DNA from 2 places in the Delftia sp. WSY_12 genome. Region 1 is predicted to be linked to the other one. Evidence: riboswitches for the same ligand, from Rfam matches in the RefSeq annotation. Region 1 holds a riboswitch; the other holds the start of a gene.
The links. A riboswitch is a leader RNA that binds a small molecule or an ion and turns the genes downstream of it on or off. The one in region 1 is predicted to bind glycine.
Positions count from the first base shown of each region.

Region 2: linked by a shared signal. The riboswitch ahead of ACF8LI_RS04055 (D-amino acid dehydrogenase) and the one ahead of gcvT (glycine cleavage system aminomethyltransferase GcvT) in region 1 are both predicted to bind glycine.

Region 1 is NZ_JBICKW010000016.1:327,148-331,326, reverse strand. It holds gene gcvP (aminomethyl-transferring glycine dehydrogenase) at 1-202, opposite strand, end outside; gene gcvH (glycine cleavage system protein GcvH) at 274-648, opposite strand; gene gcvT (glycine cleavage system aminomethyltransferase GcvT) at 784-1,950, opposite strand; glycine riboswitch at 1,976-2,094, opposite strand; glycine riboswitch at 2,110-2,221, opposite strand; gene ACF8LI_RS11100 (fatty acid--CoA ligase) at 2,390-3,994, shown strand; gene ACF8LI_RS11095 (LysR family transcriptional regulator) at 4,010-4,179, opposite strand, start outside.
Region 2 is NZ_JBICKW010000008.1:54,808-58,986, forward strand. It holds gene ACF8LI_RS04050 (beta strand repeat-containing protein) at 1-1,698, opposite strand, end outside; glycine riboswitch at 2,087-2,197, shown strand; gene ACF8LI_RS04055 (D-amino acid dehydrogenase) at 2,291-3,622, shown strand; gene ACF8LI_RS04060 (FIST N-terminal domain-containing protein) at 3,655-4,179, opposite strand, start outside.

The DNA of each region.
Region 1 (4,179 bases):
CGGTGGCCGCTGGCGGCAGCGCCATGGGCTGGTGGCGCCGGATGGAGGGCGGGACGATGGCGTCGATCAGCGCATCGCGCGATGCCGCGCCGATGGCGCTGAGCATGTGGGCCTCGTCTTCGGGCGCGATGCCGATATGGCGGGCCACGAATTCGGTGGCGTTCTCGAGGGCGGCAAGGGGCTGGGTGGAGGACATCAGCATGGAGGGACCTGTCTCAAAAGCTGAAAAGCGCCAGGGCGGGCCCTGGCGCCCGTCCTGGCCGGAAAGTGGCGTCAGTTGCTCTGGGCAAAGGCCGTGTAGGCGGCTTCGTCAAGCAGCGCGGCCAGCTGGCCTGCGTCGCTGAGCTTGACCTTGAAGAACCAGCCTTCGCCCAGCGGGTCGCTGTTGGCCAGGGAGGGGTCGTCGCGCAGGGCCTCGTTGACTTCGACGATCTCGCCGCTGACGGGCATGTAGACATCGGCGGCGGCCTTGACGGACTCGACCACGCCGGCCACATCGCCCTGGTTGAAGCTGGTGCCCACGGCGGGCAGGTCGACGAACACCACGTCGCCCAGCGCGTCCTGCGCGTGGAGGGTGATGCCGACGATGGCCGCGTCAGGGTTGGCGGCGTTGATCCACTCGTGGTCCTTGGAATACTGGATGCTCATGGCTTGCTCCGATAGAAACTGAAAAGAAACCTGTGAAAGGCGGTTTGAGAAAGGTCAGTGCGCACTGTAGCGGCATGCGATGGCAGGAAAAACGAATCCGCCGAACTCGATCCACGCCAAGCGCGCAGGCTGTCCTCAACCGCGGTGATAGCGGGGCGCCACGAAGGGCGTGGCCTGCACCTGCATGGGCACGGCCTTGCCGCGCACCATGGCCTGCAGCGTGGTGCCGATGGCGGCGCTGCCCGGCTCCACATAGGCCAGTGCCACGGGCTGGTTCAGCGTGGGCGACAGCAGGCCGCTGGTGACCTGGCCGACCTTGCGGCCGCCGGCATCCAGCAGTTCCGTGCCTTCGCGCACGGGCACGCGCTCCAGGGCCACCAGGCCCACGCGCTTGCGCGTGAGCAGCTCGGGCGACTGCAGCTGGGCCAGCACGGTGGCTGCGCCGGGAAAGCCGCCTTCGCGCTCGCCCCCGATGCGGCGGACCTTCTGCACGGCCCAGTTCAGGGCGGCCTCGGCCGGGGTGGTGGTCGTGTCCAGATCGTTGCCGTACAGGCACAGGCCGGCTTCCAGGCGCAGCGAATTGCGCGCGCCCAGGCCCACGGGCCTGACTTCGGGCTGGGCCAGCAGGGCACGGGCAAAGGCCTCGGCGTGGCTGGGGGGCAGGGAGATCTCGAAGCCGTCCTCGCCGGTGTAGCCGCTGCGCGTGATGTACAGCTCGGCCCCCTCCCAGTCGAAGTGGCCGCCTGTCATGAACACCAGGCCGGCCGTATCCGGCAGCAGGCGCTCCATCGCGGCTGCGGCCTGCGGGCCCTGCAGCGCCAGCAGGCCCCGGTCGAACTGGGGCTCGATTTCGCAGCGCTGGCCGATGCGGGCCTGGATGTGCGCCAGGTCTTCATGCTTGCAGGCGCCGTTGACGATCAGGAACAGGTCGTCCTCGCGGCGCACGAACATCAGGTCGTCCAGAATGCCGCCCGCGTCGTTGAGCAGCAGGCCGTAGCGCTGGCGGTGTTCGCCCAGGCCCAGCACGTCCATGGGCATCAGCGACTCCAGCGCGGCCCCGGCGTCGGCACCGCGCACGCTGATCTGGCCCATGTGCGAGACATCGAACAGGCCTGCCGCCTCGCGCGTGTGCAGATGCTCGGCCATCAGCCCCTGCGGGTATTGCACGGGCATGGAGTAGCCGGCAAACGGCACCATGCGCGCGCCCAGTTCCTGGTGCAGGTCGAACAGCGGGGTCTTGAGCAGATCGGTGGTGGAGGCAGCGGACAAGGAGGGCTCTCTTTCAGGCAAGGAACAAGGCATAACGCCATCCCGGTCCTCCGGGATGTGCTGCCCTGCTGTCCGCTTTACCTGAGAGATTCACCCGCACCTTCCATGCGTGGGGCTTGCTCCTTCGGTGGATGGGGCACACCGCCGTGCCCTGCATCTCTCTCCAGCTAGGAACGCCTGCGGCCGTGGCGGCAGGCGGTGCCAGTCCTTTTGCCTGAGCGTTCGGGACGAACCCTGCGCCTTCGGCGGTGCCGCTGCCTGTGACCATTGCGGCCGGGCGGGCACTCTCTCCTGACCGGCGCATTCTAGCTGCGGCCAGCGTCCGTGCGGCTTCGGGATTTCCGCGGGCCGACCGCAGCTCCATGCGCTTGCCTGCATGGATGCATTTGCAAATTGCATAACTGTCTAAAAAATCTCCTACATTGAGATGCATCGATATATGAATCTCGTGAGCGAGAAGGAAGAAGCGCACATGCAGCAGACGCTGGGAGACACATTGGCCTGGCCGGCACGTTACCTGCCGAACAAGGAAGCCCTGGTCGCGTGGGAGGGCGGCGAGCGCCGCGCCTGGACCTACGCCCAGCTCGATGCCGAAGTCAACCGCCACGCCCACGGCCTGGCCGAGCTGGGCATAGGCCATGGCGACGTGGTCGCGGCCTTTCTCTACAACACGCCGGCCTTTGTCTTCACCATGCTGGCGGCCGCGCGCCTGGGCGCCATCTTCAATCCCATCAACTACCGGCTGGCGGCGCAGGAGCTGGCCTTCATCCTCAAGGACGGCGCAGCGCGCGCCCTTGTGTTCGAGCACGAGGGCGGCGAGGTGGCCGCACGCGCCCAGGCCCTGCTCAAGGCCGAAGGTGGCGGCACTGGCACGGGCATCGAGCACTGGATCTTTGCCGACGATGCCCCGGCCGACCCGCTGCCGGCCTGGGCCACGCAGCGCCTGTCCGCCCTGGCCAGTGGCCGCAGCAGCGCGCCGCCCCAGGCCCATGTGCGCGAGAGCGACCCCTGCATCCTCATGTACACCAGCGGCACCACGGGCCGGCCCAAGGGCGTGCTGCATACGCACCGCAGCAAGCTGGCGCACAACGCCCTCATGCACCAGACCATGCAGTTCACGCGCGACGACGTGGGCCTGGCCATGGCGCCGCTCAACCACACGGCCGAGCTGCACACCAGCTTTTTGCCGCGCCTGCAGGCCGGTGCCACCCAGGTGCTGCTGCGCCGCTTCGACGTGACCGAGGCCTGGCGCCTGATCCGCGAAGAGCGCGTGAGCTTCTTCTTCGCGGCGCCCACCATGGTCACCATGCTGCTGGCCGACCCCATTGCCTCGCCTGAGCAGGCGCCCGCGCTGCGGCTGGTGGAGTACGGCGGCGCCTCCATGGCGCCGCACCTGATCCGCGAATGGACACGCAAGGTCGGCAGCGACCTGGTCCAGGTCTACGGCACCACCGAGATGGGGCCCTGCATGTCCATCCTCCTGCCGCGCGAGCAACTCTCGCACGCGGGCTCGGCCGGGCTGCCCTCCATGGGCCATGACCTCATCGTGGCCCGCTTGCGCGAAGACAACGCCCCCACCGACCCGGCCGAGGCCTGCCTGCCCGGCGAGGTGGGCGAAATCCTCGTGCGCGGCCCCTGCATGATGGCCGGCTACCTCAACCGCCCCGACGCCAACACCCGAGCCCTGGCGCACGGCTGGTACCACACGGGCGACCTGGGCCACATCGACGACGACGGCTATCTCTGGATCCGCGACCGCATCGACTACATGATCAATTCGGGTGCCGAGAACGTCTATCCGCGTGAGGTGGAAGACGCGCTGGTCGAACACGCCGACGTGCTCGAGGTCGCCGTCATCGGCGAGGCCGACGAGCGCTGGGGCCAGATCGTCGCCGCCCACGTGGTCGCCAAGCCGGGCGCCACGCCCACGGCCGAGGCGCTGGACGCCTTCCTGGTCCACGGCGACCGCCTGGCTGCCTACAAGCGCCCGCGCCGCTACCACTTCCGCGAAGCCCTGCCCAAGACGGCCAGCGGGAAGATACAGAAGCAGTTGCTGAGGGTGGTGGTGGCAGCCTGAGGCTGCGGCCTGCGTTTACTTCTGCGCAGTACAGCACTGCGCCATCGAGTTGCGCAGCCACCGATGCATGGCATCCCCCTGCTTGCGCACATGCCAGGCCTGCTGGTAGGCGAACTCGGGCAGCTCCAGCGGAGGAGTGAAGCGGCGCAGCGTTTTGTGGCGGCGCAGGTCGCCAATGGCGCGGC
Region 2 (4,179 bases), on a different contig from region 1:
GCCAATCAACCCTGGTGCCGTACCCGTCCCACTAATATTCAACCCGTCCCCGCCGCCAGTGAAATTGTTATCGGTCACCGTCACTACCTGCGTCGTGCCTGAGGCTGCCGTATTCACCGTTGGCGCCGACACATGCATTGGCGATGAAGCGGTATAGGCGGCAATAGGCAGCGAGAAGGTATTACCCGTCACGGCAAGACCAATTCCATTGCCCAGGTTGATCGTTCCATCAACCGACACCACGGCCCTGGGCGCATTTCCACCAGTCGGGCTCAGTGCGATATTCGAATCTTTGATCGTCAATCCGTTGACGGTCATGTTCGACATGACCTGGAAGAACTGCTCGAGCTGCATTCCCCCGATAGGGTTGGGCAGATTCGTTACCGTGAAATTATCGACAACAATATTGGAAACTGTGCCTGCACCGTTGCTTGCGGCAACGGAAATGGCCGAGCCCTTGTTATTGCCGTAATTTCCATTCCATATCGCGGAATTGATCGTGCTATTGGTAAAGAATACGTTTTGTGCGCCTTGATGAATCTCCGCGTACAGCTCGCAGTTGAACGGCGTCCCCTCTCCCGCAGGGGTTGGAGCCACATTCACCAGGCCGACGCGATCAATGGTGACATTGTTCGCCGGGGAGCCAACGACGAATACCGCTTCGCCACAGGTCATGTTGGGCGAATTGGTGAGCGTGATGTTCTTCCCACCAAGATAAAAAGTTTCCCAGGGGGAGTCCGCCCAGTTCTGGACTTGTATGACTCCCCCGAAATCGATGGTCAACGAGCCCGTGCCGGCTGGCACGGTGCCTTTGAGCCAGTACCAGGCACCACCGGCACCAGTGGTGGTGCCCGTATCGCCGCCGCTGATCATCTGGCTTTGACCACAGGCATTGGTGGCCCCCGTCACGGCGCCGGACTGGACTCCGCTGGAGAATGTATTGGCACAGCGCACGTAAACCGTCTGATTGTCGACATACGGATGGAGGTTTCCCGCCGCATCCTTGGATGTCCCGCTCTGTATGGTTCGTACCGACGTGGTCAGTGTCGGCGCAAAGACGATGGAAACATCGGCACTCGGATCCAGCGTTTGCAGCGTGTAGTTGGCTGCCTGAATGGCCGCTCGCAGCGTACATGCGCCAGCAAAGGTGCCCCCCAGCGTGCTGACACAGGTGGTTGGTGTCGTTGCATTGGCATTGGGAGCGTCGCTGTTGTCGGTGACCGTGAAGACGATGGTCGCCGCCAGTGCCGTGGATGAGATACCCGCGCATGAAAGCAGCAGCAAAGAGAAAAGGCACTTCGCTGCACGCCACTTGCGAAAAAATGCCGAACCAGGCAGGCGATTGAGAGCATGCATGATATTCCCCGTTTTCTCAAGGAGATATGACAGGAAAATGATTTTCCCAATGGCAATGGCCATCAGTTGTACCCAGCGCATTTGCATCGCCGTACCTCGAATAGTTCTATTTGAATCACGAGCCCACAACTCACCTTGCAGCCGGTGAGTTTGGAAGCAAAATTTTTCGCGCAGATCCTGCGCGTCAATCAAAAAAAGGCGGATTTCCATCAACGCTTGCGCGCTGCTCCACTGCCCATTGAGCGGACACACCTTCAGTCGGGTTTGCGACGCAAAACATTCCTCCCTCGACAAACCATATTCACCGTGCTTGTATTTTTTCAGTGACGGACCAGTTTCCATGGACCCGCACCTGTGCAACGGTAAGTCGCCTATCAGACATATATACAACCCATGGTTAACCCATGCAGGTCCAATCGACCAGAACATGCACTGACAAACCACTGCACATATCGATAGGCTAAATCATGTTTTTTTCTATTTCAATAGTTTTTTTACATGAAACCGGAGACTCGTACCAGCGCTACGAGGGAGGCGCTTGAGCGATCTAGGGAATACCCTGAATCAGCCACACCACATACAAGTAACTGGTGGTATCCCCAATACGACTGGAACTGGCTGCGCAAGCCCCATAGAATCGCCCCTGCAGGAGAGCAGGCGGGCGCCACGGTGCCGAGCCTCACCGAAGGCGCAAACTCCCATACACGCTCAGGTTCCGTACTGCAAACACAACATGCCGTCTGGAGAGCCGCCGCACGCAATGTGCGGCGCACCGAAGGAGCAAGCCCCGTTCCCATGGACGGCGGTGAATCTCTCAGGTACCAAGGACAGGGGGAGCGGCAGCTGCGTCACGACGGACGCCGGCTGCCTGCTATCCAGACCATAGCGGCCAGCTTTCGCGTGACCCGGCACATGCCTTTGAAAGGGCATCGTCATGCGCGTCATCGTTCTCGGAGCCGGTCTGATCGGCACCACGTCGGCCTACTATCTGCAATCCCTCGGTCATGAAGTGACCGTCATCGACCGCCAGGCCGCGCCCGGCGCCGAAACCAGCTTCGCCAACGGCGGGCAGATCTCGGTCAGCCATGCCGAGCCCTGGGCCAACCCCGGCGCACCGCTGAAGCTGCTGGGCTGGCTGGGCCGGCAGGACGCCCCCCTGCTCTTCCGCCTGCGCGCCGACATGCGCCAGTGGCTCTGGGGCCTGTCCTTCCTGCGCAACTGCACGCCCGCGCGCACGCGCCACAACATCCAGCAGATCGTTCGCCTGGGCACCTACAGCCGCGAGGCCCTGCAGCAGTTGCGGTCGGACACCGGCATCCAGTACGAGCAGCGCATGCAGGGCATCCTGCACTTCTACACGAACGCCCGCGAGTTCGAGGGCGCGCTCAAGCCCACCGAGCAGATGCAGGCCCTGGGCTGCGACCGCCGCCTGATCGATGCCGACGAGGCCGTGCGCCTGGAGCCGGCTCTGGCCCATGTGCGCGGGCAGATAGCGGGCGCCACCTATACGGCCGAGGATGAATCAGGCGACGCCAACCTCTTCACACGCGAGCTGGCGCGCATCGCCGCCGCCACGGGCGTGCAGTTCCGCCAGAGCCACCACGTGACGGCGCTGCGCACCACGGGCGCGGGCGCCAGCCGCCATATCGACCATGTGGAGGTGACCAATGCCGAGGGCCGCTATGAACGCATCCAGGGCGACGCCTATGTGCTGGCCATGGGCTCGTTCAGCCCGCTGCTGGCCCAGCCGCTGGGGTTGCGCCTGCCCATCTATCCGGCCAAGGGCTACTCCGTGACCCTGCCGGTGCTGGACCCCGCCAAGGCCTATCAGGTCAGCCTCACGGACGACGAGTTCAAGCTGGTGTTCTCGCGCTACACGGGCGCGCAAGGCGACCGCCTGCGCATTGCGGGCACGGCCGAGTTCAACGGCTACGACCGCAACCTGGACCCCGTGCGCTGCGAGGCCATCGTGCGGCGCGTGCAGCAGCTGTTCCCCGGCGCCGGCGATACCGGGCGCGCCCAGTTCTGGAGCGGCCTGCGCCCCGCCACGCCCAGCAATGTGCCGCTGATCGGACGCTCGCCCATCGCCAACCTGTTCCTGAACACCGGCCACGGCACGCTGGGCTGGACCCATGCCTGCGGCTCCGGCATGGCGCTGGCCGACCTGGTCAGCGGCAGGCGGCCGGCCGTGGATTTCGATTTCCTGGGGGCCGCAGCCATGGACCCGGATCGCAGCGCAGGCACGGTGCGCCCGCGCGCGGTCTGAGGTGCGGACGGCGTGTACGACGTGTACGACGCCTATGCAGTGAACACCGTCAACACCCCGGCGAAGCGGTGCAGGCGGGCGTCCATGATCTCGGCTTCGGCAACGAAGCCGATCAATGGCACATCGCCCAGTGCGTGGCGCAGGGTGCGCAGTTCGGCATCGGGGCCGCCGAACAGGCCGCCGCCGCGGCCCCGGCAACTGATGTAGATGGCGCCACGGATGCGGGGCTGTGCCTCGCCTTCGGGCGCCGCCTCCTCGGGCTCCGCCGCATCGCGCAGCGCAGCGCCCAGTTGCAGCAGTTCCTGGCGCGCGACCTGGGCCTGGCGGCGGCAGAAGATCACCGAATGCCCGGCCTCCACGGCCGATGACAGGGCCACGCCCTGGCGCAGCGGGTCCAGGCCAACCAGGGTCAGCACCTGGGCCTCTTCGGTCAGCACGCCGTGGGCCAGGCCCCGGCCCGGCGGCGCAATGGCCGCCAGCGTGGTGCGGACCGTGGTCAGCGCGGGCTGCCAGTCGCTGCCTTCCAGCTCCACGCCCAGCAGTTGCAGCAGGCGCTG